One region of the Mesorhizobium sp. M0701 genome, then DNA from elsewhere that is predicted to be linked to it. Evidence: predicted binding sites of a transcription regulator. Region 1 holds the regulator's gene; the other holds the start of a gene.
The links. The regulator LexA, encoded in region 1, represses DNA repair genes until DNA is damaged. The targets are predictions, from matches to a motif close to TGTTCNNNNTGTGTTCNG.
Positions count from the first base shown of each region.

Region 2: dinB (DNA polymerase IV) is a predicted target of LexA. The motif match lies at 4,913-4,930, and genes of this name have one in related genera.

Region 1 is NZ_JAMYPO010000005.1:123,919-134,114, reverse strand. It holds gene NKI24_RS07240 (hormone-sensitive lipase) at 1-786, opposite strand, end outside; gene kynU (kynureninase) at 885-2,132, opposite strand; gene lexA (transcriptional repressor LexA) at 2,580-3,314, shown strand; gene NKI24_RS07225 (ComEC/Rec2 family competence protein) at 3,308-5,773, opposite strand; gene gltX (glutamate--tRNA ligase) at 5,870-7,291, shown strand; gene gltA (citrate synthase) at 7,471-8,799, shown strand; gene lpxB (lipid-A-disaccharide synthase) at 8,913-10,079, opposite strand; gene NKI24_RS07205 (LpxI family protein) at 10,069-10,196, opposite strand, start outside.
Region 2 is NZ_JAMYPO010000003.1:261,900-268,307, forward strand. It holds gene NKI24_RS05170 (sigma-70 family RNA polymerase sigma factor) at 1-865, shown strand, start outside; gene NKI24_RS05175 (sulfite oxidase) at 1,054-2,211, opposite strand; gene NKI24_RS05180 (hypothetical protein) at 2,804-3,448, opposite strand; gene dinB (DNA polymerase IV) at 3,619-4,860, opposite strand; gene ybiA (riboflavin biosynthesis intermediates N-glycosidase) at 4,991-5,539, opposite strand; gene NKI24_RS05195 (GNAT family N-acetyltransferase) at 5,638-6,096, opposite strand; gene NKI24_RS05200 (hypothetical protein) at 6,216-6,408, shown strand, end outside.

The sequences.
Region 1 (10,196 bases):
CAAACCGTCGATGATGTTGAAATGATGCCGGTCAGGTTCGACCACCGAGCTGGTCGCGGAACCCAGGCCGATCCAGATGTTGGCCAGCAACGCGCTCTGACGCAGGAATTCGGCGCGCTCGCCGCCGCCGGCCCAGCAGGTCAGGCGGGCCTTGTCCATCGGGCGCAGCAGCACCGGACTTTCGGCCTGCGCCTCGGCCTCATCGATCGCCAGCGTCTCGTTCATGCCGGTGCGCATGATCGGGCGCAAATCGTGCACCCCCGAGATCGACACCACATGACGAACGCGCCGGACCACTTCGGTCGCCAGCGGCGTCGTCGCCGTAACCATCCGGCTAACAAGATGGCCGCCGGCCGAGTGCCCGGTCAGCATCAGCGGCCCTGCAACCGTCGCCGCCGCCTTGCCGATCGCCGCGCCGACCTCCTTGACGATGCCGCCAATGCGTATCTGCGGACAGAGCGTGTAGGACGGCATCGCCACCGCATAGCCGCGATCAACAGGGCCAGCGGCAAGATGCGACCAGAAATTCTTGTCGAATTCCATCCAGTAGCCGCCATGAACGAACACCACGAGTCCCTTAGGCTTGATGGCCGGCAGGAAAAGATCGAGCCGGTTGCGTGGATTGTCGCCATAGGCCATGTCGAGCCGCGCCCTGCCCTCGGTCGAAAGCACGTCGCGGAAAACCCGCGCGGGCTCGATCCAGGCCGCCGGCCAGCGATCGCTGCCGGCTATGTTGGCGCCGTTGGCATAGGCGTTGTCCCAATCGGCAATGTGACGTTCGAACACCCTGCGCCCTCCTCCCTGGCATATGGCCCTGCAGCGTAGCCGTAAGCATCGCGCGGCGCGTCGTCGCCAGCCTCACGATTCCAGCTCTCGCATCAATCTCAAGTGACAGCTGCTTTGATGGCGAAGCGCGCATCCTTCCACGCACCGGTGTGCAGGATGTCCTCAAGCACTTTGACGGCCTGCCAGACATCGGCATAGCCGACATAGAGCGGGGTGAAGCCGAAGCGCATGGTCGATGGCGCGCGAAAATCGCCGATCACGCCACGTTCGATCAGCGCGCGCATGACCTGGTAGCCATGCTCATGCATGAATGAAATCTGGCTGCCGCGTTTTTCCCCATCGCGCGTGCTTTCGAGCGTGAGCCCGTAAGTGCCGCACTTTGCCTCGACAAGCTCGATGAACAGATCCGCCAGCGCGATGCTCTTCTTGCGCACCGCCGTCATGTCGACATCGTTCCAGATGTCGAGCGCGCCCTTCAGCGTGCGCATCGACAGGACCGGCTGCGTGCCGCACAGAAACCGGCGGATGCCGGTGCCGGCCGCATAGCCTGGCTCGAAGGCGAAGGGCCGTGCATGGCCCCACCAGCCGGTGAGCGGCTGCTGGATGTCGGAAAGATGCCGCTCAGCCGCATAGATGAAGGCAGGCGCGCCCGGGCCGCCATTCAGATATTTGTAGGTGCAGCCAACGGCAAAATCGGCGTTTGCCTTGTCGAGTTCGACTGGCATCGCGCCGGCGGTGTGGCAGAGATCCCAGACGATCATCGCCCCGGCTTCCTGAGCCCTGCGCGTCAGCGCCGGCATGTCGCGCAGTTCGCCCGACTTATAGTTGACGTGGTTGACCAGCACCACAGCGGTGCGTTCGTCGATCAGCTCTTCGATGGTCGGCGCGTCGACTCCCGAGAGGCGCAGCAGCGTATCTTTTCGCGTCGAAACCACACCCTCGGCCATGTAGAGGTCCGTCGGAAAACTATCGCCCTCGGCGACGATGACCTGCCGCTCCGGTCGCATGGCCATGGCGGCGTGCAGCAGCTTGTAGATATTGACCGATGTCGTGTCGCAGACCACTGTCTGGCCGGCCGCGGCCCCGATCAGGCGCCCGAGCTGGTCGCCAAGTTCAAGCGGCATGTTGAACCAGCCGGCCGTGTTCCATGCGCGGATGAGATCATGCGACCATTCTTCGGTCGCGGCCTTGTGCAGTTCATCGAAAGCGGCACGTGAAGCAGCTCCTAGCGAATTGCCGTCGAGATAGATCACTCCTTGCGGCAACACAAAGCGGTCGCGCATCGCGCGCAGCGGATCCGCGGCATCCATCGCCTTTATGGCCACGAGATCGGGAATTCCTGTCATGATTTGTCTGCTCCCCCAAGATCCAACGCAACGCCGGACACGCATCGACTGTTCTTCCATTACTTGGTTGCGCGCAGCAAGGCTCCACCGGCGAGAAGCAGCCTGACCAGGCGGTGGAAACCGGGACTTAACCCGAGGTTGGCGTTTTGAGTTCGTTTCGTTCACGGTGCATTGACCAAACCGCACAGTCGATACGGGTTCAATTCCGTGCCTTTTGCCGACCGACGGCCGATGCCAGTGCCGCCTTCTAGGAGGCCAGAAGGGCGCAAACGAAAGCAGAATCAAGGCGATGAGGCTCGCGGCGGTGAAAATGCGGTACGCCGGTAGGGGACGTCGTTTGTTTCCCGAGCCTTAACGCATTCATTAAACTTTAAACAGTTGCGGAACACAACTGGAACAGATAGTGTTTGTTCTGGGTTTGTTTTTCTGATTCTGTTGGGGGTCGCTATGCTGACACGCAAACAACACGAACTGCTTATGTTCATCCACGAAAGGTTGAAGGAAAGCGGTATCCCGCCTTCATTCGACGAGATGAAGGAAGCGCTCGACCTGGCTTCCAAATCCGGAATCCACCGGCTGATTACGGCGCTGGAGGAGCGCGGCTTCATTCGCCGTTTGCCCAACCGGGCCCGTGCGCTGGAGGTGCTACGCCTGCCTGACTCGATCGCCCCCGGCCTCAATGCGGCACGCAAGTTCTCGCCGAGTGTCATCCAGGGCAGTCTTGGGCAAGGCGCCCCTCGGCAAGGCAAGCCGACATCGTCGCGCGTGCCCGCAGCCGGAAATGACGACGATGTCGTCGCCGCCGTTTCGATCCCGGTGATGGGCCGCATCGCTGCCGGTGTGCCGATCGACGCCATCCAGCACCAGACGCATTCGATTTCGGTGCCGCCGGATATGATCATGGGCGGCGAGCATTATGCGCTTGAGGTCAAAGGCGATTCGATGATCGAGGCCGGCATTTTCGACGGCGACACGGTGATCATCCGCAATGCCGATACGGCGAGCCCCGGTGAGATCGTGGTGGCACTGGTCGACGAGGAGGAAGCGACGCTGAAGCGGTTCCGCCGCAAGGGCGCCTCGATCGCCCTGGAAGCCGCCAATCCGGCCTACGAGACGCGCATCTTCGGACCAGACAGGGTCAAGGTGCAGGGCAAGCTCGTCGGACTGATCCGCCGCTACTGAGCTCCGCCCTTGGCGCCGGCTTTGGGGTTGTCGGCCCGGCGGTATGGCGGCAGGCCCCGTGCCGCGCGTGAAAATTTCCGCTGCACGTGCCAGGGCCGGTATGATTTTTCGACGGCGAAGCGGATCTCGGCGCGTGTTGCCGCTTGTGGATCGAAATAGACGGCGGCACTTCCCGCGCGCGCCAGTTGCCGTTTGGTGACGACGAGGACCAGCCGGTCGTAGTAGCAGGGGTTATGGGCGGTGGCGTCGTCGATGACGATCAAGCTGGCAAAGGCGCAGGCTGGCCGCGCAGTATCGCGGTCCTTGGCTTGCGCGATGATCGCGCCGGATGGATGCCTGGCAAGGCAGAGGCCGTCCGTGCAAATGAACGGCATGCCCGGCGGTAGGTCGGCCGGATCGGCAATGTCGAATTGCGGGTCGTTCTTTCCAGGTGTTTCCGGCGCGACGATAGCCTCTGATGTGAGCGCGCGTTTCCAGTTGTCGATGGTGAACTCATTCGGGCGTGCCCGGTTGACCGCGAGTTCACCGCTGCCGATCGGCAGCGCGACCAGCCGTGCGTCCTCCGAGACCAATACGTCGGGTATGCGTGTCTGCGTTGTCGTCAGCAAGCCGGCGAGCGCAAAAGGAAGTGCCGCCAGCCGCAACCACGTCGTCGCCATGCTGGCAATGACGAGGGCGATCGTCACCAGAAGGACGGATCTCAGCGAAATCAGCCCGACCGCATCGATCGGCGAGCGCTCCGAGATCCACCCGGACAGGGCGATCATCGCCGTCAGCCCCTTGCCCATGACATAGAGAAAAGGGCCATCCGCACCGAACGGCATCGCCAGCGCGCTGAGAACGGCGAAGGGCATGACGACCAGTGACACGATGGGCATGATGGCCAGATTGGCGAACAGGCTGAGCGGCGCCACGCGCTGGAAATGCCATATGGCGAAAAGCGCCGTGGCGCTCCCTGCAATGATCGAGGTCATCGCCAGACCGCACATGCCCAGCAGGACCTTTCGAGTGGCAAAGCGTAGCGGCGACAGCCGCGGCGGCGGCATGGTGGCCCTGCCGGCGCGGTAATCGGACCAGCCTGCATAGGCGCCGACAAGGGCCGCCGTCGCGGCGAAGGACATCTGGAAACTCGGACCGACCACCTCGTGCGGCGACACCAGGATGACCGCGATGGCCGAGATCGCCAGGTTGCGCATGGTGAGCGCGGCCCGGTCGAACAGCACGGCGATAAGCATCACCGCCAGCATGATGAAGCTGCGTTCGGCCGCCACGACAATGCCGGAAAAGACGAGGTAGGCCGCAATCGAAAAAAGCGCGGCGGCCGCGGCATATTTCTTGACCGGCCGTCGCGATGAGAAATCGGGAAACAGCGCAAAGGCACCCCGCAGCAGCGCCATGATGGTGCCGGCGACCAACGCCATATGCAGCCCCGAGATGGAGATGATGTGGTAGATGCCGGTGCGCCGCATCGCTTCGTTGATCTCCTCGGGAATGCCGGCGCGCACGCCGACGATCAGCGCAGCAGCAATCTCGCCCTCGGCACCGCCGATGCGGCTGCGGATATGGTCGGCGATGGATTCGCGCGCGTCTTCGATCGCGGAAGAAAGCTGCGCGCCAAGCGGCATGCTGCCCGACGACACGATTTTCGGATTGCCGAGAAAAAAGCCGCTGCCGCCGATACCGGCGAAATAGCTGTCGAAGGAGAAATCATAGCTGTCGGGCCGCACCGGGCCGGTCGGCGGCAGCAGCCGCACATAGCCGGTGATCTCGGAACCGGCGGTCAGCTCAGCCGGTATCTTCATCGCCGAAACGCGGACCCGTTCCGGCATGTAGCGCAGTGTCGGCCTGGCCGTTGAGATCACATCGATTGTCAGCCTGATGCGGCCGCTTGCCATGGGCTCGTACGATACGACGCGACCCGTCAGCCGCGTCGAGATTTCGGAGCCGAGCATATGCATTCCGACACGCCATGTCTCGAACTTGGCGGCAAGTACGCCAAGCGCGCAGAGCAGCGCCACCATGAAGCACAGGCGCGTCCTGGGCCATGACCGCGAGACGACGGCACAAAGGGCCGCGAGGAGCGCGATTGCGATCGGCTGTGGAAAGGCCGGCTCCACCGACAGCCCGAAATATACGACCACCCCGCATGCGAGGAACACCGGCACCAGCAGGAAGGCAATGCCGCGGTCAAGTTCCAGGTCGGCTGCCGTGGTTACGCTGTTGCGGATACGGGACGGTGACGGGAGGCGGAAACGCCTGGGCAGGCGTACGATGGGCTCGCCCGCGGGCACGAGAACCGCTGCTCGGTCGCTGGCCGGCAGCGACGGAGCATCGAAGCGCGGAGCAGGTAGCAATGCCGGTGCCGGCAGGACAGGCGGGCGAGCGGCAAACAGCAAGCGTTCGCTGACGCCGCTGCCAACGTCCTCGCCCTCGCCCGTACCACGGCCTCGCACAGCCATCGGGTCTGCCCCTTGCGCCCTCGACCTCCTATGCTACATGAACGCGCAACGCGCGAAAGTCCGCAAACCCACTTCCTTCGCCCGCCTGAGAGTTCCATGCCCGATAAGGTCGTCACCCGTTTTGCCCCCTCGCCCACCGGCTACCTGCACATCGGCGGCGCGCGGACGGCGCTGTTCAACTGGCTGTATGCCAAGCACACAGGCGGCACGATGCTGCTGCGCATCGAGGACACCGACCGCGAGCGCTCCACCGATGCGGCAAGCGCGGCCATTCTCGACGGGCTTTCCTGGCTTGGCCTGACATGGGACGGCGAGCCGGTGTCGCAGTTCGAGCGTGCGCCGCGCCATCGCGAGGTGGCCGAGGAGCTCGTTCGTATGGGCAAGGCCTATTATTGTTATGCGACGCCTGCCGAGCTAGAGGCAATGCGCGAGAGCGCACGGGCCAAGGGGCTGCCTCCCCGCTATGATGGACGCTGGCGCGACCGCGACCCGTCGGAGGCGCCGCCCGGCGCCAAGGGGGCGATCCGCATCAAGGCGCCGACAGACGGCGAGACGGTGGTGCATGACCGCGTCCAGGGCGACGTGCGCTTTCCCAACAAGGATCTCGACGATTTCATTATTCTGCGCTCGGACGGCAATCCCACCTACATGCATGCCGTCGTCGTCGACGATCACGACATGGGCATCACCCACATCATCCGCGGCGACGATCATTTGACCAACGCCGCACGCCAGACCGTAATCTATCAGGCCATGGGCTGGAAGGTGCCGTCGATGTCGCATATCCCGCTGATCCACGGTGCCGACGGCGCCAAGCTGTCGAAGCGGCACGGTGCGCTTGGCGTCGAAGCCTATCGCGCCATGGGCTACCTGCCGGAGGCGCTGCTCAACTATCTTGCGAGGCTTGGCTGGAGCCACGGCGACGATGAGATCATGTCGATCGCCGACATGATTGCATGGTTCGACATTGGCGACGTCAACAAGGGCGCCGCCCGTTTCGACTTCGCCAAGCTCGAGGCGCTTAACGGCGTGCATATGCGCCGGATGAACGACGCGGCGCTGCTCGACATCTTCATCGCCACTCTGCCCTATCTTGAAGGCGGCCCGGCAATCGCCGCGCGCCTCGACGACAGACGCAGGGCGCAACTGCTTGCCGCTTTGCCGGGCCTGAAGGAGCGCGCCAAGACGCTGGTCGAACTTGTTGAAGGGGCTGCATTCCTTTTCGTCGAGCGGCCGCTGCCGGTCGACGAGAAGGCGGCGGCGCTGCTCAGCGGTGAGGCGCGCGCGATCCTGCGGGGCGCTCATGCGGCACTAGCCACGGTTTCGGAGTGGTCTGCCGCCTCAGCCGAAGCCGCGATCCGCGACTATGCGCAGGCCGCCAGCCATAAACTCGGCGCCGTGGCCCAACCTTTGCGCGCCGCGCTCACCGGCAAAAGTACCTCGCCAGGTGTCTTTGATGTGCTTGCCGTGCTTGGCCGCGAGGAAAGCCTGGCGCGGATCGCTGATCAAATCGATTAGCAAACTGGCCCAAGAAGATTGGCATTGAAAGGTGTGTTTCGCAGTGCAACATTGGGTCTTGGCCTAATCTGCCGCGCAGATTCAATTGCGGGCGCAAATGTGCGTATTCCGATGCTTTTGACGTGTTGGGTTCAGATATTTTGCCTTTGCCGGCCTGAGGAAACAAAAAGGAGTTTGCTATGACCGAACCTGCGACAAAAATGGAATTTGGCGGCAAAACCCAGGCATCGACGGCCAAGCTGGAACTCGGCGGCAAAACCCATGAATTCAAGATACGAAGTGGTTCGGTAGGACCTGACGTCATCGACATCGGTTCGCTCTACAACACCGCCGGCGTCTTTACCTACGATCCCGGTTTTACGTCGACGGCGAGCTGCGAATCGGAAATCACCTTCATCGATGGCGATGCCGGCATTCTTTTGCACCGCGGCTACCCGATCGACCAATTGGCCGAGCACGGCGACTTCCTCGAAGTCTGCTATCTCTTGCTCTATGGTGAACTCCCGACCAAGGCGCAGAAGGACGATTTCGACTACCGGGTGACGCGCCACACCATGGTGCATGAGCAGATGTCGCGCTTTTTCACCGGCTTCCGCCGTGATGCGCATCCGATGGCGGTGATGTGCGGCGTGGTCGGCGCGCTGTCGGCCTTCTATCACGATTCCACCGATATCTCGGACCCCTATCAACGCATGGTCGCGTCAATGCGGCTGATCGCCAAGATGCCGACGATCGCGGCGATGGCCTATAAATACCACATCGGCCAGCCATTCATTTACCCGAAGAACGAGCTGAATTTCGCAGCCAATTTCCTGCATATGTGCTTCGCCGTGCCTTGCGAGGAATACAAGATCAATCCGGTGCTGGCCCGCGCGATGGAGCGCATCTTCATCCTGCACGCCGATCACGAACAGAACGCCTCGACTTCGACCGTCCGCCTGGCCGGCTCGTCGGGCGCCAATCCTTTTGCCTGTATCGCTGCCGGCATCGCCTGCCTGTGGGGTCCCGCACATGGCGGCGCCAACGAGGCAGCCCTGAACATGCTGGGCGAGATCGGTCATGTCGATCACATCCCGGAATTCATTGCGCGCGCCAAGGATAAGAACGATCCGTTCCGATTGATGGGATTTGGCCACCGCGTTTACAAGAATTACGATCCGCGCGCCAAGATCATGCAGAAGACCGCGCACGAGGTCCTGGGCGAGCTCGGCATCAAGGACGATCCACTGCTCGACATCGCCATGGAGCTGGAAAGGATCGCACTGACCGATTCCTATTTCATCGAGAAGAAGCTCTATCCGAACGTCGATTTCTATTCCGGCATCACGCTGAAGGCGCTGGGCTTTCCCACCACCATGTTCACCGTGCTGTTCGCGGTCGCCCGCACCGTCGGCTGGATCGCGCAGTGGAAGGAGATGATCGAGGACCCGCACCAGAAGATCGGTCGCCCGCGCCAGCTCTATACCGGCGCGCCGGAACGGGACTACGTGCCAATCGCGAAGCGGTGAAGGTGGTGAATGGTGAATGGTGAATGGTGAATGGTGAATGGTGAATGGGAGTAGCGAAGCGTCGCTCCCTGTCCATAGAAACCACTATTCACAATTCACTATTCACAATTCACTCACTTCCTCCCCATCCCCATCACCACACCCGCGGCAATCTCGCCTGACGGCTTGGCGGTTGCCATACGCCCGGCAATGTCGGCAAAACCGTGCTTCTGCCAGGTGCGGTAGGCGGTATCGGAGAACAGCGCTTCCAACTGCCGCGCCAGATAATGCGGCCGCACATATTGATTGTAGTGTTCCGGCACAACGGGCCGGTCGGCAATGAGATTGGGCAAGGCTGCGCTCCATACTTTGATCAGCGGCTGCGCCATGCGCATGACCGGATCGAGCCGGTAGCAGGAGATCATCGGCACACTCGCCAGTGCCAGTTCCAGCGATACTGTCCCCGATGCGATCAGCGCCGCATCGGCCTTGCCGAAGGCCTGCCATTTGCGTTCGGCATCGAGTATGATCTCCGGCTTCTCGTCCCAGCTCGCGACCGAGGTCCTGACCAGATCGGCGACGTGCGGCACCGTCGGCAACAGCAGGCGCAAGCGGTGCCCGCGCGCCCGCAGGATCGACACCGTCTCGCCGAACGGCCCGACCATGCGTCGCACCTCACCACGACGCGAACCAGGCAGTACAAGCAACGTTTTGACGTGATCTGCGGACAGGTCACGCGGCTGCGCCTGCGCCCTGGCGGCACTGATTATGCCCGGATCGTGTGCAAGGCGATGCCCCACATAGGTGCCGGGCGGCCCGCCCAGGCGAGCGAGTTCCTTCACCTCGAACGGCAGGATGCAAAGAATGTGATCGACATATGGCTTCATCGCTGCCGCCCTGCCCGGCCGCCAAGCCCACACGCTCGGGCAGACATAGTGGACGATCGGGATAGTCGGATCGGCGGCACGCACCTTCTTGGCGACGCGCAGCGAGAAATCCGGACTGTCGATGGTGATAAGGCAATCGGGCTTATCACCGCCAATCGCGTTTGCCGTCTGGCCGATCCGCCGCATCAGGCGCGGCAGGTCGTGCAGGATGGCGCTAAGCCCCATCAGTGCGATCTCGCTGCCGTCGAACAATGGCGCCAGGCCGAGCGCCTGCAAATGGCGGCCGCCGATGCCGACAAGCCGAACTTCGCGCCCGGTCATGCGCTTGAGCGCCTGCACAAGGTCGGCGCCAAGCAGGTCGCCGGACTCCTCGCCGGCGACGACGGCTATCTTCAACGGCCGCTCATTCGCCATGCGCCGGCTCCGCAGCAGGCAGGCCGATTACGAACAGGCCGAGCGCATTGGCACGTCCGATGGTGGCGGGACCTTCGAGCACTAGCGAGCGACCGGCTTCGACGGCAATGCCGGCCA
Region 2 (6,408 bases), on a different contig from region 1:
GACTTTGGAGGCGATGCTCGTCGGGTTGCGGCCAAGGCTGCATCGCTACTGCGCGCGTATGGCCGGCTCGGTGATCGATGGCGAGGACATCGTCCAGGAGGTGCTGATCAAGGCGCTGCAGGCGATCGACGGCGGTGCGATGGTCGAACGGCCGGAGCAATGGCTGTTTCGCATCGCCCACAATGCCGCGCAGGATCATCTGCGGCGGCGCAATCGGGAAAGGTCGCGCATGACCGAGGCCGACATGAGCGTCATCGAGGATCCCTCCGGCAGCGCCGACAGCCGGCTCGCCGCCCAGACCAGCCTGCGCTCCTTCATGCAGCTTTCGGTGCCGCAGCGCAGCGCTGTGATCCTGGTCGACGTGCTCGGCCTCAGCCTGCACGAGACCTGCGAGGTGACCGGCACGACGCTTGCCGCCACCAAGGCCGCGCTGCATCGCGGGCGGGCGCAGCTCAAGCTGCTGGCGCTGCAGCCCGAACAGGCGCTGGCGCCGAGGCTCGACGCCGATGACGAGCGCCGGCTGCGGCGCTATGTCGACCTGTTCAACGCGCGCGACTTCGACGCTGTGCGGGCACTGATCGCCGAGGACGTGCGGCTCGACGTCGTCAACCGCGTCCGCCTGCGCGGCAGGGCCGAGGTTTCGACCTATTTCGGCAATTACGACCGTATCAGCGACTGGACATTGTCGCTCGGCGTGGTCGACGGCCGGCCGGCGATCCTCATCCGCGACCCGCAGGCGGCCGACGGCGCTGTGCGCGGCTTCATGCTGGTCGAATGGAGGGACGATCAGGTCATCCAGATCCGCGATTTCCGCTATGCGCCCTGGTGTCTGGTCGACGCGGAGATCAGGGCCGTGGAGGGGTGAGGAGTGCGCTGGAAATGGTGCGAAATGGCGATCAGGCAGCCTCCTCCTGTTTGACCCAAACGCAATTGCCACATGGCAGCAAGTTCTTAGAGCGGTTCCGGTTCTCTTAGAACCGGTAACTCGCTCTAACTATCTGTTTTGCCGCATTTATGCGGACGCCAAATGACTCCATTTGGCGGCAAAATCCTCTAGCCGATACGCACGCGGCGCGTCACCTGGCCATTGCTCTCCCAGTATGTGTGTTTCTTGGCAATCAAGGGATCGTCCATCGCCGGTTGAATTTGTCCTGTGGTGCTGACCGCGCGCGAGGTCACCGTGTGTTCTCCAGGAGAGGGATTTGCCCAAGCCAGGGACCATATTTTCCAAGCGTGTTCGGCCTCCTCACTGTGGTCAATGGTCGCTGGTGTCCAAGGCCCTTGATCGATTTGCACTTCGACCCGGTCGATCGGCGCCCCCCAGGCTGCCCCAACGATGCGGTAATCTGAATCTTTCCGGGTAACCTTCGCAGGTGCGGACTTTATCAGCGCTCGGCCGACTGACGTCTCGGCCCATACGGTCTCGCCGTTGTGGTCCTCCTCCCGGATGGTGACATAGTCACGGGCCATCAGAAGGCTCATGAACCGCGTATCGCGAACCTCGATGCGCTTTAGCCACTTGACGTTGGCGATGCCGTACCAGCCTGGCGCGATGAGCCGTACCGGGAAGCCATTGGGCGCCGGCAAGGCGGCCCCGTTCATTTCATAGCAGAGGAGATTGTCGGGGTTCATCGCGTCGGCGAGCGACATGCTACGAGCGAAGTTCTGCTGCATCTTGACGTCGCGTATCGGGATCTCGCCTGTGTCGGTACCGAAAAAGACGACCTCGATGCCCTTCTCCAGAACGCCGGCTTCCTCGAGGATCGGGGCGAGCGGCGTCCCTGCCCAGCGAGCATTGCCGATGCCGCCGGTGAAAAAGGGAAACCCATGGTTGCCCGAGCATTCCACTGTGAAAACGACCTCCTGCCGCGGTCGCGCCCTGATGTCGGCGAGCGTTAACTCCAGGGGTTTCTTAACCAGGCCTCCGATCTCCATCGACCATGTCTTCTCGTCGATCGTTGGTCGGTTGAAATGCGAGATGCTGAAGAACTTGTCGTTTGGCGTTATCCAGCTATCCAAATCCTCCCAGACAAGCTGCTTTTGGATACCCGCCGGATCGGGATTTTCGGTCGGCTGATCCAGCCATGGAATAACTTCCTCGTTCGGCCGTGTTGGAAAAGCGTAAGCCCGGCGCGAGGTATAGAGAGCAGCAATTGCGGCAAGAGCCGCGCTTCCTTGAACAAGAAGTTCTCTGCGCTGAAAATCAGGCATGTTGTTTACCTCCCAGTTGATCCGGAACGGGCTGCAACGTGCCTTAGGCCGTAGCCTGATCACGGATAGGCGACACAATGTGAGGTCTGCCCACCCGGAAGTATCCGGGTAGGTCAGATAATCACCGACGCAAGTCAAGCATGTGAAGCGTTGCACGAAACGCTAGCTCGCGTTTCGCATGCTAAGAGTGCGCCTTTGAGAAGGAACTGTCCACAACTTGGACGGGACATGATGATGATTGCAGCATTCCATGCAGATTTCCGGTCCTGCCAAAATCGTTGCTGCTCTGATCGCTGCCGAACGCCCGCTTCTGGGTCATTTCGGGACCCTCGCGGGTTCTCGTCGAACCGGTGTTTCCTGCCGGCCCGTGGGTTGGCCGTGCGGCCGGCACCGCCCTGATCGCTTGGGGCGGCGCAACGCTTTTGGTCTGACGACCAGGGCCGCCTCGAATGTCGCATTTGCAGGAGGAGGGCGGGCCCGGGCGGCACATCAAACCAGTCTGCATTACGAGGTGGCCAGCAACCCAGGCCGCCTGGCTCGGGCGCGGCAGATCATTCACACGTGAACCATTCGCCAACCGAGCGGGGACACCCTAGTTGGTGGTGACTTGCGTCACCGCCACGCCGGTTATCCTGCCGTTCCCGGCTGTGTAGGTGAGCGTCTGCGTGACCGTGGCGTCCTTCTGGTCGGGAGACGAAGCAGGATAAGAGGCGGCGAAGCCGAAATGGCCGTAACGATCGGGCTTGGCGGCGCCAAATTTCGCGGCCACGTCGCTCAGCGGCGCTCCGACGCCGGGCGTATCGAGTTCAATAGCTGTCAGGCTGGCAGGCGCGCCGGCGCATCCTTCCGGCACCTTGCCTTCCGGGTTCGGCTGCAGGGCGACGGACAGGACACCGTGGTCGGAGCCACCCATCTCGCCGGATACGAACCAGAAGATCGACGGCGATCCGCCGGCGTCGGGGCCGGCATAGCAAAGCCAGTGGCGTGAATCTCCGGCGTCACCTTCATCGTGCATCGCTCCGCCGAAGGCTTTTTCGACATCGGCAAGCGTGGTTTCCTCAAGCTTTATCTCCAGCGGCCCAGCCTTGACCTGCTTGAATAGCGGGCTGGCCAGCGGCGAGTTGATATCGCCCAGGGATGGAATCGCCCGGTCTGGGTTGAGCGGCTTGGCCAGCGTCGTTGCATTGGTCACCAGTCCGGCAACGATGAGTGCGAAATATCCGGCGTTCTGTCCCATGCCGATCTCCTGTCGTTCGAAATGAAGGTGCGGAAGCATTTGCGGGCGGGTGCTACCCTGTCTGGCTGATACCCAAACCGGTGCACGACCAACTGGACCGAAGATAAATTCACAAGTCCGCAGCCTTCAACGTCATTCCGGCGACTTGGCAACCAAAGTGTAATCGAGGCTCACAATTCCTTCTCGGCCAGCTCCCGAAATGCGTCGGGAACCGACCGCTGTAGCCCGAGCGCGACCGAGGCGTAGCCGACCGCCTCCCAGCCGAAGCGGTCGCGGATCTTGTCGACGGCGCGGTCCGCGGTCCAGCGCGCCGCGCCCTTGCTGGTGCCGGGGCGGCGGCGGTCGTCGTCAAGCCCAAGCGGCAGTTCCAGTTGCAGGCCGGCATGCTGCTCCAGATGCGATACGGCGATCGCCAGCAGCGAGATTGTCTTTTCGTGCGGATGGTCGATGAGCACCTTGCGCACCAGCGCCTCGGCGATCTCGGCCAGCATGGCGGTCGCCGAAATCGGCTGATCGAGCGTGATCGAGCGCGTCACCGAGCGCAAATCGGCAAAGCGGACGCGAACCGTCACCGTGCGGCCGGGCCGGGATTTCGCCCGCAATCTTGTGGCGACCCTGTCGGCCAGATGCAGCAAAGCCGGCAGGAAGACCTGCTCCTCGGCCGGTTTTCGGCCAAGCGCCGACTGCGCACCCGCCGAGCGCGCCCGGCGCTGCGTCTCGAGCCTGCGCGGGTCGCGGTTCCACGCCAGCGCGTTGAGTTTCTCTCCCGCCGCCGGCCCGAGCAGGCGCTCAAGCGCCGCACCATTGGTCTTCGCCAGCTCGCCGATGGTGTTGACGCCGATGCCGGCCAGCCGCTGCCTGGTGACCGGGCCGACGCCCCACATCAGCTCGACCGGCAGGTGGTGCAGGAACTCCAGCTCGTGGCGCGGATCGACCACCACCAGCCCGTCCGGTTTTGCGACCTGTGAGGCGATCTTGGCCAGATGCTTGGTGCGGGCTACGCCGACCGAGATCGGCAGGCCGACCTCGGCCCGCACGCGGCGGCGGATCTTGCCGGCGATCTCGGCCGGCGAGCCGAACAAATGGATGCAGCCGGCGACGTCGGCAAAGGCCTCGTCGATCGAAATCCGCTCGACCACCGGCGTGAAATCGCCGAGCACCTTGATTGCCGCATCGCCCAGCCGCTGATAGTCCTTGAAATGGCCGCCGACGAAGATGAGTTGCGGGCAGAGTTCCCGCGCCCGCCGTCCCGGCATACCGCCGCGCACGCCGAACGCCTTGGCTTCATAGGATGCGGCAAGCACTACCCCGCCGCCGACGGCAATCGGCTTGCCGCGCAAGGCCGGGTCGAGCAATTGTTCGACCGAGGCATAGAAGGCATCCAGATCCGCGTGGAGGATGTTGGCTTCCATCCGGCCCATTCGCCCGCGGCGGTTCGAACGCCGCATTGTCTCGAGTTGTTATGAGAACATAAAGAGAACATTATGGGTGGATTGTCAAGCAGCGCGGAGGCCGCCGCAGCTGACGAGCGCACGGCAATGTTCAGCCGCACAGCCGATCGCGGGCCTGCATCAGCGCGAATCCCAACAGGTTCTCGCCGCGCCACAGCAGCGGGTTTATCGCCCTCTCGTCATCCGCCGCAAGGCCGATACCCCACACCCGGTCGACAGGGCTCGCCTCGACCAGCACCCGGTCATGCGTCGACAACAGATATTCGCGCAGCGCCGCGTTCTGACGGAACTTCTGAAAGCTCCCTTCAGTCACGATGCGATATTTGTCTGCATCCCATTTGGTGCCATCGAAGCCGCTCACCTGGCGGCCAAGCTGCTTTGCCTGCTTGGGGCTCGCCGCCCTGAGGATTTGTGTTGCCGTCGGAGCATCACCGAACAGTCGTGCCTTCTCGGCCATCATCCAGTGTTCGGCAGTCGGATAGCTCAGGCCATCGACGGTAAAGGGCGCATGCCACCACTGGCTGAAGCACGACGTGGTTATGCGGCCGTCCTTAGACGGCTGATGGCCCCAGAAGAACAGGAACTTCTGCCGGGGTTTTGCGCGAAAGGTTTTCTCAAGCCAGGTTCGGTCGTAAATCATGGGCGGATGGAGCAGGGCGAAAGGCCGGCTTGTCAATGCTCCATCCAGAGTAGGTAGCGAAGATGAGCGGTCGGCGCTGAATGCGATGAAATGCTGATCTACAGCGCCATCTTGTAGCCGAGATGACTGGCGGTGAAGCCGAGGCGCTCGTAAAAAGCGTGCGCCTCCCGTCGACCTTTGTCCGTGGTGAGCTGGACGAAGCTGCAATTGCGCGAACGGCATGTTTCAATCGCCCATTCGATCATCAGCTTGCCGACGCCGCGAGAGCGCCATTGCCGGGCGACGCGAACGCCTTCGATCTGGCCGCGCCAGGCGCCTTTTCTCGAAATGCCTGGAAGGAAGCTGAGCTGCAGCGTTCCGACCACTTGCCCGGCGTTGACGGCGACGGCCAGCAACTGGTTGGGATCGGTATCGATTGCGCTGAAGGCATCGAGGTAGGATGGCGCGAGCGGCGTGGACGGGTCTTCCCGGTTCGCGCCGAGCACGTCGTCGGCAAGCATTGCAACAATTGCCGGCAGGTCGGGCGCTTGCGCGCGACGGAATTTGATCTCGCTCATCGCGTGGAGACATACGGCGCGGATTTGGGGACGACAAGCGTGAAGGGATGCAACTTTGCCGGTCTACTGGAAAGCAGCCGTTGAAAGACCTATGACAGGCGAGATCGGGAGGCTACGAAATGGATGTTCCAGCCAGCATGAAGGCTGAATTGGCAGCCTGGAACAATGGGTCCGGCATCGATCTACAAAGCTGGGTCGGGTGCGAGGGCCGATTTGCGCTTGCTGTGGGATACAGCACCATTTTCTGGCCGAAATTCGTGACGTTCGAACGCTACGTTTTGTTGGAAGGGTTTAGCGAGGAAGGCCTGCGAA